Regions from separate parts of the Paenibacillus sp. EKM211P genome, predicted to be linked through region 2. Evidence: riboswitches for the same ligand, from Rfam matches in the RefSeq annotation. Region 2 holds a riboswitch; the other holds the start of a gene.

Region 1 (8,915 bases), on a different contig from region 2:
GGACAGGTGTACTGTTGAGACGGACGAGAATCGGCTTTTGTACAGGAACTGGCGTACTATAAAGAAATTCATAATCGCCTATGCCGAGTTGCGCGTGTTTGTTAACACCCCAGCCCCACAGTGCGTCGTTTGCCTTTTGCATGATGACGTGCCGTGGTCCTGCCTTGATGCTTTGAATATTTTGAGCAAGTAATGTAAAAGGGACATGGGAGGATAATTTTTCGCCATCTAGAGATGCAACATATACATTGCCAGCAGTGGTTAGAGCAAGAAGGGAGCGCTCAACGAAAAAGGCGTCTTTAACGTCCTTTACTCCTGTTAGCAGTACAGGGGTATTCGTGTTGTGATAGGTTGTATTGTCTAAGGCACCTGTAACTGTAGCCCCCCAGAACCATAGCCGACCTTGCTGATCAATGGCGAGATTGGAATACCTATTAGCCTTGATGGTCTTGATGCCCGATAAGGCTTGAATTTGCGATACGGATAGCGTTTCGGACGGAGCTGCATTTTTATCAAATTCTTTGGGCCACGTCCACACGGTACCATTCTTTTTTAAGGCTATATTTTTAGTAATTGCCGTAATGTCTTTTAATGGTGAAATAGGTTCGAAGCCCTGTAAGGCTGTTGTGTTTTTCCATACACTGCCGTCTTTCTTAAGAAATATCCAGCGTTCCTCATAATCCGGTCTTTCCTCATAGTAACTGACTATATCGGCAACCTCGTCGATGCCAGACAGAATTTGAAAAGGACTAAAGGTATTTTTATCTTCGAGTTGATCAGCGAGAAATATGCTGCCTTCGTTGGTCAGAGCGAGTACATGATCATTCAAACTACTTACAGCAGCGAGGTTCTGTAGTCCTTCCAGAGGAACAAACTTCACAGATTCAGAAATGTTGTTTCTAGGCACATACCAAGCAGAGTGGTCTTGCAAGGTAAATACCAGATCACCCTCGTTGATGATATTAGAGAATGTTTTTATTACGTTTGGCTTACCCTCTACACGAGTCGGTACGGATTGATTATAGCCCCACAGCCACAAGCTTCCATCGGATTGGATCAGACTTCCGGAATTATAGGAGCGAATATGCGATGTAGAATCATTTCCGGCCGCCCACACCCTGGGACTGATCAGTAATAACGTAATTATACTGAGTAATAGACCACGTCTTTTCATACGATTTTCCTCATTTCTTGATCAATGTGTATAAGAGAAAAAGTAATCTTAAAGAATATCCCTAATCCATAGACGAAGAAAGTATAGAAAAGTTTTCCAAATATAATGAATCAAAATAAAATAGCCTCCAAATCCAACCAATAAAGATGGATTTGGAGGCTATTTCTGTTAGCAAGTAGGTAGAATATATGGGTTAGCACAGCTAGAGCGCAGTATGAGCTAACTACTCGCGATTCGACTGCGTACGGTCAACAAGGTTTGCTCTTTAATTTGTCCGATTTCACGGAGGAGTGTGGCTGTTTTGGCTTCGTAGGATTGTTTGACATCCAAGTCTTTTAGCGAGGCAAGGTTAATATCAATGGTGAGCAGGGCGGATTGAGCGGCTGCTTCAAACAAAATCGCACCGATGCCCAGATCGGAGATCACATTTTTATTGGATATTTCCACAATGTTGTAGGCTTGTGATAGTCCGTCCCGGCATACTTCCAGCAGGCGCATAGGTACCTCAATGGCAGCAATCACAGCTGTTTGTAAGGAATGGGTGCGATAGCGCTTTTCTTCGTCTGTTTCTTTGGGCAAACGCAGCGCGGTCATGTACTGTTCAAAGGATTGGATGTCTGCGGCCATCAGTTCCTCACAATGCGTAGACAATCTTTCCATACTGCTAATGACTTGCACCATTTGTTCACGGAATTGCGTGTATTTTTCTCCTTGTGAAAGGTTGGCGGTCATGGAGGTCATCGCTGCGCCTAGTGCCGCAGCCAGCGCGGATACACTTCCTCCACCAGGGGTAGGCGCTGCACTTGCAGCTTCTTTCAGAAAATGTCCGATGGACTGGTTCCACGACAGTTCACTCATGAATAAACCACCTCTCTGGAGTAATGTTGCAGACGTATCGCTTTGAGCAGATTTTTGTACAAAATTGCAGTCGTTAAGGTGCCCACACCACCGGGAACGGGAGAAATGGCATGTACCTTTTCTACAACGTCCTGAGCAGCGTCCCCCACAATTTTACCCTCCAGCGTCTCATTAATTCCTGCATCCACGAGAATCAGACCTGGATGAACCATATCCTGCGTAATCACATCAGGACATCCGACTGCGACGAAGGCAATGTCTGCATGGCTCAGATGCTCTGCAATATCACGCGTACCTGCATGACAGGCGGTGACGGTGGCATTTTCTCTTTGCAGCATGTGGAAAAGGGGAAGTCCCACTGTTTGCCCGATGCCCACGAGCGTGACATTTTTGCCTGCCAAGGAGTGGCCGTAATGCTTGAGCAGTTCAATACAGGCTTGAGGTGTAGCGGGGTATAGTCCTGCGTCACCCGTAACGGTAGCCAGTTTGTTATCAGGTGTAATTCCATCAATATCCTTGTAGGGGGCGATGGACTGTTTAATAACGGAGGCAGAAAGATGTTGAGGAAGCGGGAGTTCCAGCATAATGCCATGTACATGGGATGCATCATTTAGGGTACCGATCACGTGCAGAAGTTCGGCTTCGCTTACATGACGATTAAAAGTATGGAGATGAAATGAGATGCCCAGCTTCTCTGCTATTTTTTGCTTGGTCCGTGCATAGTATGCAGATGCCGCATCACCCTCTATCAACAGGGTTGCCAGATGGGGACGGTGTCCTTGCTGTTTCATTTGCTCTACTTGGGAACGGATCGTTGCATACACTTGCTCAGCTGCTTCTTTGGATTTCATGATAATAGCCATAGTCCGAGCCTCCTCTGAATTTATCGCATAATGGAATCAACAGGGTGTCATGGTCTTAGAAAACGAAAAAAAGTATTTGCACAAGGTCGTCAAGACAGACGAATCCTCTGCAAATACTTCTCCCAGGCGAACGGTACGCTTGATTGTATGCTCCCTCGTGGTTCATTCCACTGACTTCGCCAGTCACATACAGCGTTATATATCTTATATTTTAACAAAATAACAGCAGAAAAGAAACCCGTGAACATTTGCCAAACAGGTTTGGTTAGTTGTCTATATGACAAATGTCATATGCCTGAACTGACGTTTATGACTACAGCAGATACAGCGGTCTCCTTATACTGAGCTTAGATCAACATGTACGCCTGACAGGATTAAGGTATGGGCTGCATTTTAAAGGAGGATCATAATGGGTATGACACAACTCCCGTTAGCTCAATTGAAAAAAAATATGGCTCCCTACGAGAAAATAAACACGAAATCCAGCGTTCTGCAACTGTTCAATACCTTGGGACCGCTGATCCTATTGTGGTATGCCGCTTATCTTAGCCTAGCGGTTTCTTACTGGCTGACGCTTCCCATTACCATTATTGCGGCAGGGTTTGTGGTACGGACGTTTATTATTTTTCACGATTGTGGTCATCAATCTTTTTTCAAAAGTCGCAAGCTGAACGATATTGTGGGAACGATTACAGGTATTATTACGCTCTGCCCTTATCACCAATGGAAAAATAGTCACGCGATCCACCATGCAACCAGCAGTAATCTGGATAAAAGAGGCACAGGTGATATGTGGGTGCTCACGGTAGAAGAGTACACAGCAGCTTCCACATGGACACGGCTGGCCTATCGTGTATATCGAAATCCTTGGGTTATGTTCGGCCTAGGTCCAATCTATACTTTTTTGATTTCCTATCGGTTTAATGTCAAGACAGCCAAACGTAAGGAAAAGATAAACACTTATGTGACGAATATATCCATTGTTGCATTGTATGCACTGTTGTGCTGGGCTATTGGTTGGCAGGCATTCCTTCTGGTACAGACGCCTATCTTTTTTGTCTCTGGTATGTTGGGAATCTGGCTGTTCTATGTGCAACACCAGTTTGAGGATTCGTATTTTGAGCATGATGAAGAGTGGAGTTATATTAATGCGGCCGTCGAGGGCAGTTCTTACTACAAGCTTCCTAAAGTATTGCAATGGATTACAGGTAATATTGGTTTTCATCATGTTCACCACTTGAGCCCGAAAGTACCAAATTACAATTTGGAAAAAGCGCATGAAGCGACACCGTTGCTGCAAAAGGCGACCACGATTACGGTGAGTAGCAGTCTGGAATCTTTAAAGTTCCGACTATGGGATGAAAGTACAAAGACCTTTCTGACCTTTAAACAAGTAAAGCCGCTGCTTAGCAAACGTGTTGGCGCTTCAAAGCCCATCCCTACGCCTGTTGTAGGCACGGAACGAAAATAACGTTGTACGGAAATTGGTATGATAAAATAAGGGGTATCTAAAGTAGAAAAGGGTGGCAGGATGCAAAAGTGGTATCAGATTTTCCAAAGAAATACGGGACTTAGCCCTTATGTGTGGGTTGTCTTTTATATCCTGCCCTTTTACTATTTTAGCTCTTCATCTACAAGTCATATTATTCTGGGAACTGCTATTATTTTGGTGTTTTTTGCTTGTTATGTACTGGCTTTTGTCTCTCAAGGCTGGCTCATATACTTTTGGACCAGTGTGCAGATTGCTATATCGATTACGATGACGCTGCTATTTAGCTATATGTACTTTTCCATATTTATCGCTTATCTGATTGGTAATATGAAAAGTAAGGCTGCATTTACGGCGCTGTATATTATTTTAATGGTGATTACGATTGGATTAATTAATTATGGGTTTGTTTCTCAAAATCCTGTATTCATTAAGCAGATTCCTTTTATCCTGCTCAATCTGATTGGTGTGATCCTCCTGCCGATTACGAACTTTAATCGCAACAAAAGTGATCGGCTTCAGGTCCAATTGGAGGATGCCAATAAAAAAATATCGGAATTGATTAAGTTGGAGGAACGGCAAAGAATCGCGCGTGACCTGCACGATACCTTGGGTCAGAAGCTGTCACTCATTGGACTGAAGAGCGATTTGGCGGGCAAGCTGCTGGACCAGTACCCGGAACGGGCTCATGCCGAAATTAGCGATGTTCGTCTTACGGCGAGAAGTGCGTTAAAAGAAGTACGAGAAATGGTTACTCAAATGCGCGGCATGAGACTAGAGGATGAACTGCTGCGTATTCGGCAAATTTTAAAGGCTGCTCACATCGAACTGACCTTGGAGGGCGACCCGAAGCTGGAGCATACGTCATTAATGAATGAAAATGTGCTGAGTATGTGTATGAAGGAAGCCGTAACCAATGTAGTGAAACACAGTGGAGCTACCGCTTGCTCCATCACCATTGAGCCGTCTCGTAAGGAATTGACCCTGCGGATTCAGGATAATGGAGTTGGTATTATGGGAGAAAATGCAGTCTTTCGGGGACATGGTCTGCAAGGCATGAAGGAAAGGCTCGAATTCGTGAACGGATGTATGGAACTGCGTTCAGATCAGGGAACGACCCTGGTCATTAAAGTGCCTAACATCACTGAAAAGCCGAATGAGGAGGTGGGGCCATGATTCGAATCGTCATCGCAGAAGACCAGCGTATGCTGCTGGGTGCTCTAGCCTCCCTGTTGGACTTGGAAGAAGACATGAAAGTAGTCGGAAAAGCAAGCAACGGGGAAGAAGCTATAGAACTGGTGAAGCAACATCAGCCAGACATATGCATTATGGACATCGAAATGCCTATCAAGAGCGGATTGGATGCGGCAGAGGAACTCAAAGGCTTGAATTGCAAGGTGCTTATTTTAACAACGTTTGCTCGCCCCGGGTATTTTGAACGAGCGATTAAGGCGGGCACACACGGTTATTTACTCAAGGATAGTCCCAGTGAAGAACTGGCTTCCTCCATTCGCAGTATTATGGCAGGTCGGCGTATTTACGCTCCAGAACTGGTTGATGATGCTTACGCCGAGGTCAACCCGCTGACTGAGCGTGAAAAGACCGTTTTGGCGCTTATTGCTGACGGAAAGAACACCAAAGAAATTGCTGGTGAACTGTATTTAACAACAGGGACAGTGCGGAATTATATTTCAGTCATTCTCGATAAGCTGGGTGTCAGCAACCGGATTGAGGCCATTACACGTTTTAATGAAAAAGGTTGGTTTAAATGAGAGACAGACAAAATATTAAGCAGGACAGGGACGCTATGAATCCAAACATAGCTGCTCTGTTTTTTTGTTTTATCCATAGATTTGCTATGCCTCTAGCGTACTTCCTTGTGATACAATAGGATAGTTGTCCACAGGATGGACCCGGAGTACAAGGAGGAGCAGAACCGCATGAAACAAGCCCCGTTTATAGCCGTTGAAGGGCCGATTGGAGCCGGCAAGACGACGTTGGCTTCGATGCTTTCAACCGAGCTACATTTGCCGATGATCAAAGAGATTGTCGAGGAAAACCCGTTTCTCGATAAATTCTATCAAAATATAGATGAGTGGAGCTTTCAGCTGGAAATGTTCTTTCTCTGCAATCGATATAAGCAGCTAGAGGATACTGGCCTGCAATATATCGAGAAAGCTCAGCCTGTGATTTCAGATTACCATATCTATAAAAATCTGATTTTTGCTGAACGTACACTTAAAGGTGTAAAACTCGAAAAATATCGCCAAATCTATCATTTGCTCACCGATGATATGCCTAAGCCGGACATTATCGTTTATATTAGAGCAGATTTGGATACGTTGCTGAGCAGAATCCGTAAGCGCGGACGCTCCTTTGAACAGGAGATGGACCCTGCCTATCTGGAGCAATTGATTACGGATTATGATAAAGGCATTCAGTTTCTCGCCGAACAGTCACCTGCCCCACGTATATTGACCGTGAACGGGAATGAAATTGATTTTGTAGAAAACCAGGCACAATTTGAACAAATTGTTTCCGATGTAAAGGAGCTTATATAGTGAATAATTACAACATTCCTGCAAATGCCCTGATTACGGTAGCGGGTACGGTAGGTGTAGGTAAATCCACGTTAACAGGTGCTTTGGCCAGTCGTCTTGGTTTTAAAACCTCGTTAGAGCAAGTCGATCATAATCCGTATCTGGAGAAGTTTTATCACGACTTCGAACGATGGAGCTTTCATCTGCAAATCTATTTTCTCGCGGAACGCTTCAAGGAGCAAAAGAACATTTTCTTGTCTGGTGGAGGTTTTGTGCAGGATCGTTCCATTTATGAGGATACGGGTATTTTTGCGAAAATGCATGCTGATCAGGGAACAATGAACCCTACCGATTACGAAACATATACTAGCCTGTTTGAGGCGATGGTCATGACCCCGTTCTTTCCGCACCCTGATGTGCTGATCTATCTGGAAGGCAGCTTGCCCTCCATACTGAGTCGGATCGAAGAACGCGGCCGCGAAATGGAAATCCAGACCGAGCGATCCTATTGGGAGCAAATGCATCGCAGATATTCCAATTGGATCAACGAATTTGATGCCTGTCCTGTACTGCGTCTAAACATTGATGAGTACGATGTACACGACCCTGCCTCCATGGATGCCATTTTGACAGAAGTGGGCAAGGTAATCTCCACAAAGTAGAGATATAACCCCAAAAAGCATACAAGGACTGTGGTACAATCAGTATAAATTAAGCTGATAGACCACAGTCTTTTTTAATATGTGGAAGCATGAGGGATGACAGGCGGTAGAGTGGACAAGTCTTGGCTGGAATGCGAGAATAGGACATATATTATTTGTAATGACTCACGGGAAAGGATGGGATACTGTGATGCGTTTTGGTATCGTTGGAACGAACTGGATAACAGAAAGATTTATTCAAGCTGCGATAGAGACAGACGAATTTTCCCTGACCGCGGTGTACTCACGCACAGAAGAGAAAGGCCAAGCCTTTGCTGCCAAATATAACAGCCAGCCGGAGGTTTTTACAGATCTGGCCCAAATGGCTGCAAGTGACCAAGTGGACGCCGTATATATTGCCAGTCCCAATTCCTTACACGCGGAGCAAGCGATCTTATGCATGAATCATGGAAAGCATGTGCTGTGTGAGAAGCCTTTTGCTTCTAATGCAGCAGAGGTGCAGAGCATGATCGAAGCCGCGCGCAACAACGATGTTCTGTTGATGGAGGCTGTTAAATCCACGCTTATGCCCAACTTTAAAATTATAAAGGATCATATGTATAAAATAGGCCGGGTTCGGCGTTATTTTGCAAGTTACTGTCAATACTCTTCACGCTTTGATGCTTTTAAGCAGGGTAAGGTGCTGAATGCCTTTAATCCGGCTTTTTCAAATGGTTCCTTGATGGATCTGGGAGTGTATTGTTTGTATCCGATGGTGGCATTGTTCGGCAAACCGGATGAGATCCGAGCGGTGGGTGTGCTGTTATCCTCTGGTGTGGACGGCGAGGGCAGCATCGTGATGAAGTATCCGGATATGGATGCGATCGTCATGCATTCCAAAATTACAGATTCCTATTTGCCTGCCGAAATTCAGGGTGAGTATGGAACGATGGTGATCGACAAAATCAGCCAGCCCTATGAGGTGAAAATTCATTATCGGGACGGCACGATTGAGGATTTGACCAAGGCTCAGACGCGTGAGCCCATGTATTATGAAATTCGGGAATTTATGGATCTGATCAAGAGTGGGGAACGCAACAGTTCTATTAACTCTTTGGAGTGTTCACTGGCAGTCGCTGAAGTGATGGAGGAGGCAAGACAACAATTTGGCCTTCGTTATGAAGCGGATTTGAAAAATACTTCTGCGCATTAGTCTGTGGCGCATAATCAAGATTAACAATGCACAAAAGGCTGCCGATTTTGCATAACTTTGCAAATATACGGTTAGCCTTATTTGGCTTTGTAGGTCTAAAAAGGTAATCCATGGTGATGACGAGAGTAAGCAGATTG
Region 2 (8,915 bases):
CATGCTCGGCGCCAAATAGTTCTTTCGCACGGTCACGTGCAATATCTTCGACGATATCTACATGCTCACAGCCACCATAGTAGCGTTTGTTCGGATAACCTTCAGCATATTTATTGGTAAGCACGGAGCCCATGGCTTCCATTACTGCTTCACTGACGATATTCTCAGATGCGATCAGCTCGATATTGTGGCGTTGCCGTTTCAGTTCAAGCCCCATTGCTTCCATCACTGCCGGGTCACTTTTACGCAGATGTTCCATCATGATTGATTACTCCCTCTCCATGGTCAAATTGTTGGGTATACAAGCAAATGCCTGCTCCTCTGTTGGGTACCTCATCATCAATGCAAAAAAGGTCAGTACAAACATGCCGTCATGCCAAATGCTAATCGCAGTTTCCACCGGCTTCTTGTTCCAGACTGTACACTGCCCGTTGTCCGCCAATAAGTGGAGGACGAGTGAACGCAACCGTCACACGTGCTTCACCAATCCAGCGAAGGCTTGGGCGAAACGGAACGGCAATCGGGCGCAAATGCATGCCAATCAGCGTTTCGCCGATGTCTATCCCGGCATGAGCCTGCACATTCGCCGCCAGACACGCATCGTCCATAGAGCGATAGGCAACGGTAGCCATAGAGCCCCCTGCTGTACGAACAGGAACAGCCGCAACCTCCATCAGGCCTAATCGCTCCAGTAGAGAACGTTCAACGACCAGTGCTCGGTTCAAGTGCTCACAGCATTGAAACGCCACATCAAAGCCATACTCTCTGCGAACGGATTCTACTCCAGACAACACTTGCTGAGCCACATCCAGCGCTCCTGCTGTGCCGATCCGACTTCCAGCCACTTCACTCGTGCTTGCGCCAATAACCAGCAGGCGACCAGCTTTAAGACTGGCCACTTCTGCAATTTCCCGCACGACAGAAGCGGTCTGTGCTTCGAGTGAAATCTCATGATCCAATTGTTCTACCATTGGAACCTCCTTTGGTTGAACAGCCTCTCAGAGACTAGGCATGGTCCCATGCCCCAAGTTCAACACACTCTCTCCTGATCACAATCTGACTATATTATAGCCGATGTTTCAGATTTCGAGCAGAAAAAATGGAAGAACAAGAAGGCAACAGAAGATCTGCTGTAGCTCGTATACGAAAAAAGAGCAGTCCACACCTATGTGGAATTGCTCTTTTGCCCAGGCGACCGGCCGTATATCCGATGCTCCATCGTGGTTAATCCCACTTTTGTCGCCAGTTACATCGGATTCTCATTTTTCCACCTTATCTTAACGGATTAACTTTCGAAAATCAACAGATTCCGTACAAAATAGAGGAATGGTACCGACTTTATTCGGAAGATCCCTTTAGCTTGTCCAGCAACTTATGCAAAGCTACACGGATTTCCGCAGCTGTGACATCGTAGTCCTCCCGCGAACCGCCAAACGGATCTGAGATATCGAAGCCCGGAATCCGTTGATGTAATTCAATCATTCGCTCACGTTCCTGCGCTGATAGCTCTTGTCCAAGTGAAGCCATCAACTGCTGTGATGCATACAAACCATCTAACTCCTGTACGTCATTCAGCACTGCGTCCCGGTCCTCCACATATTCCTTCAGCGTAAATACTTTGCCCGCCGTTTGTGGAAACCGTTGAATGACATGCTGTTTATGTCCTTGCGTCAAGGTTAAGATCAGATGTGCCCACTCGGCAAGCCCGTCGCTTAAAGGGGTTGAAGTGATCTGATCGGATATATCGTGATCACGTAGAACCGCCTCTGCATGCCGGGATATCGACGCCCCGTCCATCGCAGCTACTCCAGCGGAACGCACTTCCAGTTCCAGTCCATGCTCAGCAGCCAACTTACGCAGCATCCCCTCAGCCATTGGACTGCGACAGGTGTTCCCTGTGCATACAAATAAGATATTCTTCAACGTCTTCACCCCCCGTATGTTGAAAAAATATATAAACAGAGGATTACTCAAATCCTGTATTTATTTTACACTGTCTACGTTAAAATCAAAACATAAACATAAAGCCAAATGCCAGCAAAACGGCACCGCCCACCGCCTCTCCATAATCCCCCAGATTGCGGCTGACCTTGCGCCCCAGTAACAGCCCCAGCATCGCCATCGCTCCCCCGCAAAAACCAAAGGCCAGAACAGTCAGCACCAGGTCACTCTGGAACATCCCCAGGGACACTCCCACAGAAAATGAGTCAATGCTCACCCCAAGTGCAAATAGCAAAAGACCCAAAGGCGACCGATGATCCAATACGTGTACGCCGTCTCCCTTGAAGGAATTGTACACCATATGCCCGCCCAAAAGGATGAGTAATCCCCCTGCGAAATAGGTCGTCACATGGCCTAATAAAGAACTCATATAATGGCCTGTGAACATTCCCAGCAACGGCATCAGGATGTGAAAAAAACCAATCACAATGCTGATGCGCAGCACGTCTCGCAGGCGTATCCCCTTCATACCGATCCCTACGCCCAGCGACAGCGCATCCATCCCTAGCGCTACCGCCATGATCAGAATCGTTACAACCTGCCCAGCATCGGCAGAGGCTGCCAGCATACTCCATCCCTCCATTATCCGTCTGTTCTTGTACACGTTATGCGGACAAGGGGTAAATCAGTACAAGCAGGTACTGAAAATACCCAAAACAGAGACGAGGAGAGAGGAGGAATTAAAATAAGAGACTCCATTCTTTACAGAAGCTACAATCGGATAATTCGATGACCTGCCGCTTTAAGCAGTCGATTCATGACGGCGTCTCCCAATCCCTTCGGCGGGCAGGCTTCCGCCAAAATGTAGGTGACGCCGTCTTCATCGCAGCGTCGGAGCACGCCATATAGACGCTGCGCTGCCTCATGAAGCGCGTCCAGCTTGCCCAGCGTGTAGACCCGTTCTCCGGCGTAGCCGGCGGCATGGTCGTCGAACGCGAGCACCGCCGTGCGCTCCCCGCGCGCGGCAGCCTCCGCCAGCGCGTCGCGAATCCAGCCCGTAACTTCAACAGGCGACGGGCCTTGTACCACGCTCAAGCGGCCTCGCGGCGCGTAGTGCGTATACTTCATGCCCGGCGAGCGTGGCGCCAGGCTGTCGACATCCTGCCCCGGTGTGGCAGCCAACGCCGGGTCCAATACGACGGCGCGAGCAACCGCAGCGAGCTGTTCAGCCGTCACGCCGCCAGGGCGCAGAATGGTGACGGTTCCGTCGTCACCCACTTGCACTACCGTGGACTCCAGTCCCACCCCCGTGGGACCTCCGTCCAAAATACCGCCGATGCGACCCTTCAGGTCCTCCAGCACATGCTGTGCTAGAGTCGGACTGGGTCTTCCCGAGCGGTTGGCGCTTGGTGCAGCCAGCGGACAACCGGCTTCCGTGATCAAGCGCAGCGCGATCGGATGATCCGGCATGCGCACACCGACCGTGTCCAAGCCTGCTGTCACACGCGATGACAGTGCCTGCGGCACTACCGGCAATACGAGGGTCAGCGGTCCTGGCCAAAATGCATTCATCAGCGCTCGGGCTGTATCGTTAATTTCCGCTACCATACCTTTTAATTGAGCAGCATCGGAAATATGTACAATGAGCGGGTTATCGGAAGGACGACCTTTGGCAGCAAATACCGCCTCCACCGCTTTAGTGCTGCGTGCATCGGCCCCCAGTCCGTACACGGTTTCCGTAGGGAAGGCTACCGTCTCTCCAGCCTGGAGAAGTACGGCGGCCTCGCGTATGCCCTTTTCCGCTGCGATCAGAGCCTGTCCAGCTGAAAGTTCGTCAGAACCATCCCCGTCAGTGTTGTTCACAGAACCAACAGAATCCACTTTTTCCACCTCAAAAGACGAGGTAGCAGATACAGTCGTGCTCTCTATAGGAACCAGACATCTTACATCCCACCAGTGTGTATGAGAAGACTGTGGCGCCTGCTCCTGCCCTACGCTCTCTTTTTTCACAAAACCTACGTGCATGTCATGCATTTGATTCACTTTATCACTCATATCAGATCATCCCATATCTTATTGTCATACAGGCCATTTCATGGCCCTGATCCCCAAAAAACCTACTTTAACAAATCAGTTCGAATTGGCTCTGTCCTCTGTATATCTATCGTAAGTTCCATTATAACATATGGGGAAACTTACACTCGTTGTTCTCTTTTCCATAGCACTGACGAAACATTTAGGCAAACAAGCCACTCACCCAGTTCAACAGACCCGTAAGGGCATCCCACAGGAAAAAACGTACTTCCGGCTCCTTGTCAGCGGCGTTCGTTCGATTGTCTTCATGACTTGTTTTTGCCGATACAGTTTGTGCTGCTGCTTCACCGCTGCCTGCATCAATAAAGCACAACGGCGGGAACAGCACACACCACCAATTTTGTCCTTTCCCTTGCCCCAGTGTAACCCGAAGTGCTTCATAATTCCCTGCTGGGTACACAAGGCCACCGTACATTTTCGTCGGAAAAGGTACACTTGCCAGCTCCACCTGATGATCATACGCTATACCGCGAAGAGCCAGTTCTTCACCTACCAAGCGATCAATTTCAGGTAAATGTGCATCAATCAACACTCTGGCTTGACTTAGGCTTTGTGGATTGTCCAGCTCACCCACCCACGCATTCATCTGCTGCACGATGGCATCCCGTATTTCGCGCTTAACCAACTGATCCTCTGGACGATCTGAATTAGCTAAAATTCGCAGTCGAATGGAATCGTGCGGAATTACCTTCAACCCTGTGGTGGTTACTCCAGACGCTAAAGTTCCTCTTGCTCCCGTGGTCATCGCAGCATCTGTTTTTTGACCTTCCCAAGACATCATTAATATTGAAATACAAAAGAGTATCATTGCAGCTTGCTTTATCCAACTTCTCATCTTCGTCCCCCCAAACCCAAACTCTATCATGTCTATCAGTCTGTCCGGTTTGGGAGAGTCTAAACCTATGAATCTCGTAAAATAATTCAAGCTATTGCAAGCTAGATCGTCACCTAGGAATATAAAAAAGCCCAGATTTCACAATCTGGACTCTTTTGTTGCACCGTTTCAACTCGTACAAATAACTATCAATATTAAGCCACAACCCACCTGTACTAGGCTTTTTTCGCCTTCGTCAAGCTTACTCTGGAAGGCTGCGGCAGGTCATCCTCTAGCTCCTGACCATGCACCTTAATGCTCATAACTAAGCCAATACTAGCCATGTTAATAAGCAACGAGGTACCGCCATAGCTTATGAACGGGAGCGTAATCCCCGTAAGTGGCATAATGCCCAGAAACGCACCAATGTTCTCAAAAATCTGATATAGCAACATGGACACAATCCCGACAATAATATATGGTCCAGCTCGATCCCGGCATTCCAGCGAAATCAGGATCATTCGATGAATCAAAATAAAATATAGCAATAGCAGAATGGATGAGCCTACAAACCCAAACTCCTCTGCTACAACTACAAAAATAGAATCCGCATAGGTATAGGGAACACGTCCGGACTGTACCGAGGTTCCTTGCAAAAAGCCCTTGCCCATCATCCCGCCAGAAGCTATGGCCAGTTTGGCATTTTTCGTATGATAAGATGCCTTCGCAGTCGCTTCTTCTGGTACCAGCCAAGGGTCTAAACGCTCTACCCAGTGACTACGTCCAATGCCTTTCATAAAGGAATCAATCTCATCATGAAACGAAATATACGCTTTGATCCCGCCACCAACGGCGACTGCAAATACGATAAATCCGATTAGCGCATGGGATGCCTTCACATTACCAATCCATAGCATACCAATGACGATGACAATGTAACCGAGCGCATTACCCAAGTCATTTTGTGCCATGACCATGGCAAATGGGACAAAGCTCACCAGAGCAACTGGAAGGACATCCTGAATAAAATACAGCTTGCTCTTGCGCTTTTTAATCAGCATATACGCCAAAAAAATGATAAGAACCAGCTTGAATACCTCAGCAGGCTGGAGATTTAAGCCACCAATTTTCAAAAAGCCTTGAGAGTTATTAACCGTCCCGCCAAAAAAGCCGAGAATCAGCAGAAATATCCCGCCTCCGTATACATACAAGGCTTTTTTAATGAATATCCGAAAATCAACTATCGCTAAACCCAAGATCGCTACAAAGCCCAATATATAATACCCGATCATCTTCTGGTAATCGTTGCCGTGCTCTGCCAAGTTCGTAGGACCCCTACCAGCACTGTATACCGTTATGATACTAATCGCCATGAGCAAAACCAGAATAAAAATAACCGGACCATCAATTTTTTTCAATTTCTGAAGCATGATTTCCCCCTGAGCCGTTTCTCGGTCATACTCCTCTTATTCTAAAGGAAAGACTCGCAAAAAGAAAATGCAGCATTACTCCGAGACGCCTAGGACATGTCGCTCGATCCCCGCAAGGTCAGGAATGATTAGAATGTTCTTCCAATGACCTGCCTGTTCCAGCAGGCCAGCCACGTCTCTGGCCTGTCCCATCCCCAGCTCAAACCCGATTAGCCGGGGTGGGGCCTGAAGGAGCCCCAGCTGCTCCAGCATTGCCCGATACGGGCCAAGCCCGTCAGGACCGCCATCCAGCGCCATTCGCGGCTCATGGTCGCGCACCTCTGGCTGCAAGCCAGCGATGTCAGCAGCCGGGATATATGGCGGGTTGGACACGAGGATGTCCACCGCTGTTCCCGCAAACGGCACCAGTAGATCGCCCTCGCGGAATTCTACGGTTGCGCCGTTTGCGGCGGCGTTCTGGGACGCCCTTTCGAGCGCAGCAGCAGAAATATCCCCCGCTGCTACGTGCCAGCGCGGCCGCTCAGCTGCCAGCGTCACGGCAATCGCGCCGCTACCCGTGCCGATATCGAGCGCATGCGGAGCACTGCTCGGCCACAACCGGTCGCCGTGCTGGAGTATCGCCTCGACGAGCAGCTCTGTCTCGGGGCGCGGAATCAGCACCGACGGTGAAACCGCGAACGGGCGGCCATAAAATTCCTGCCGTCCGATAATATACTGCGCCGGTTCACCCGCAGCTTTGCGGGCGATGAACCGTTCCCACGTCTCCTTAACGGAGGAAGGGAACGGATCGCCCAGAGCGGCGTAAAACCTCGTACCTTCCAGCCCAAGCACATGTTCCAGCAGCAAGCGGGCATTATGCTGCGGCTCCAACACGCCGCAACTTCCTAAAAAAGAAGAAGCCTCAACTAAGGCTTCTCTGACACTCATGTTCCGTTCCGGCGGCATCCGATACACACAATCGCGTTCGTTCCCCAAAACTTAAACCTCTTGTTCCATCAAATCAGCCTGCTCTGCAATCGTGAGCGCTGATACGATTTCTTCGATCTCTCCGTTCATCACCTGGTCCAGCTTGTGCATGGTTAAACCAATGCGATGATCCGTTACACGGCTTTGCGGGAAGTTGTAAGTACGTATACGCTCACTGCGGTCTCCAGTACCTACTTTGCTCTTACGCTCGCCTGCATATTTGGCTTCCTCTTCCTGGCGCATCATATCCGAAATACGGGCACGCAAAACTTGCAGCGCCTTCTCCTTGTTGGAGTTTTGGGACTTGCCGTCCTGGCAGGTTGCCACAATACCTGTTGGCATATGCGTTACACGCACCGCCGACTTGGTTGTATTAACGGACTGACCGCCCGCACCGCTGGAGCAGAAAGTATCCACGCGGATATCCTTGTCTAAAATTTCGATATCCACTTCCTCTGCCTCAGGCATCACAGACACCGTGGAGGTAGATGTATGAATACGTCCGCCAGATTCTGTTGTCGGAATCCGCTGTACACGGTGTGCGCCACTTTCGAATTTCATTTTGCTGTATGCACCGCGTCCGTTAATCATGAAAATAACCTCTTTAAAGCCTCCAAGGTCATTCATGTTTGCATCCATCAGCTCTACACGCCAGCCTTGGGTATCTGCATAACGCGTGTACATCCGGTACAAGTCCGCTGCAAACAGCGCGGCCTCGTCCCCACCGGCAGCACCACGAATTTCGATAATAACGTTCTTATCATCGTTCGGGTCCTTCGGCAGCAGCAAAATACGAATTTTCTCGTCCAGCTCCCGCTTACGGGCACTCAGCTCTTCAATCTCCATTTTGACCATTTCACGCATCTCGTCGTCCAGCTTTTCTGCCTGCATGGCTTTAGCAGCGTCCAGCTCCTCAACGACAGTTTTATATTCGGTATATGCTTCATAAGCAGGCTGTAAATCAGACTGTTCTTTGGAATAATCTCTAAGTTTTTTGCTATCGTTCGCCACATCCGGATCGCAGAGCAGTTCGCTCAGTTTATCGTAGCGGTCCGCCAATGATTGCAATCGGTCCAACAAGCGATTCACCTCTTCAGTTAAATTAATATGAAACCAGCTTTAAATTCACTGGCTACAGCTCTTTATTATAACAACTATTCGATTAATTAGCTACATAAAATACTTGCTAATTTAGGATTTTGCAAAAATCCGCAAATCAATTGAAGTCGAATAAACAAAATCTCGCTAAAGAGTTGAATAACAAACTCTCAACTAATAAAAGAAATGCGAATCAAATATAAAAAGCCGCCGCCCGGGACAGGCAGCGACTACGTAATTGGTACATGCAGGCAACATATATCATTACTTAATATGTTTGTATATAAACTCTGTTTGCTATACGCCGAGATGCATCCTAAACATTAAAACGGAAATGCATAACGTCTCCGTCCTGCACCACATATTCCTTGCCTTCCAAACGAAGCTGACCACGTTCTTTGGCCCCGTTCATAGATCCAGCAGCGACCAAGTCATCGTAGGATACAACCTCAGCGCGAATAAATCCGCGTTCAAAATCCGAGTGGATTACGCCCGCAGCGCCAGGTGCTTTTGTTCCTTTGTGAATAGTCCATGCGCGTACTTCCTGCACACCTGCTGTGAAATACGTATAC

Evidence for each region. A riboswitch is a leader RNA that binds a small molecule or an ion and turns the genes downstream of it on or off. The one in region 2 is predicted to bind ZMP and ZTP.
Region 1: linked by a shared signal. The riboswitch ahead of G9G57_RS14665 (bifunctional 5,10-methylenetetrahydrofolate dehydrogenase/5,10-methenyltetrahydrofolate cyclohydrolase) and the one ahead of G9G57_RS02335 (TIGR01440 family protein) in region 2 are both predicted to bind ZMP and ZTP.

What each region holds. Positions count from the first base shown of each region.
Region 1 is NZ_JAAMNS010000009.1:96,452-105,366, reverse strand. It holds gene G9G57_RS14675 (stalk domain-containing protein) at 1-1,174, opposite strand, end outside; gene G9G57_RS14670 (cyclodeaminase/cyclohydrolase family protein) at 1,394-2,032, opposite strand; gene G9G57_RS14665 (bifunctional 5,10-methylenetetrahydrofolate dehydrogenase/5,10-methenyltetrahydrofolate cyclohydrolase) at 2,029-2,895, opposite strand; ZMP/ZTP riboswitch at 3,009-3,092, opposite strand; gene G9G57_RS14660 (fatty acid desaturase) at 3,305-4,366, shown strand; gene G9G57_RS14655 (sensor histidine kinase) at 4,427-5,560, shown strand; gene G9G57_RS14650 (response regulator transcription factor) at 5,557-6,156, shown strand; gene G9G57_RS14645 (deoxynucleoside kinase) at 6,325-6,945, shown strand; gene G9G57_RS14640 (deoxynucleoside kinase) at 6,945-7,586, shown strand; gene G9G57_RS14635 (Gfo/Idh/MocA family protein) at 7,777-8,778, shown strand.
Region 2 is NZ_JAAMNS010000001.1:490,746-499,660, reverse strand. It holds gene G9G57_RS02340 (serine hydroxymethyltransferase) at 1-262, opposite strand, end outside; gene G9G57_RS02335 (TIGR01440 family protein) at 384-971, opposite strand; ZMP/ZTP riboswitch at 1,179-1,260, opposite strand; gene G9G57_RS02330 (low molecular weight protein arginine phosphatase) at 1,339-1,923, opposite strand; gene G9G57_RS02325 (manganese efflux pump MntP) at 2,009-2,569, opposite strand; gene G9G57_RS02320 (L-threonylcarbamoyladenylate synthase) at 2,713-3,996, opposite strand; gene spoIIR (stage II sporulation protein R) at 4,178-4,870, opposite strand; gene G9G57_RS02310 (FtsW/RodA/SpoVE family cell cycle protein) at 5,086-6,279, opposite strand; gene prmC (peptide chain release factor N(5)-glutamine methyltransferase) at 6,355-7,254, opposite strand; gene prfA (peptide chain release factor 1) at 7,258-8,325, opposite strand; gene ychF (redox-regulated ATPase YchF) at 8,660-8,915, opposite strand, start outside.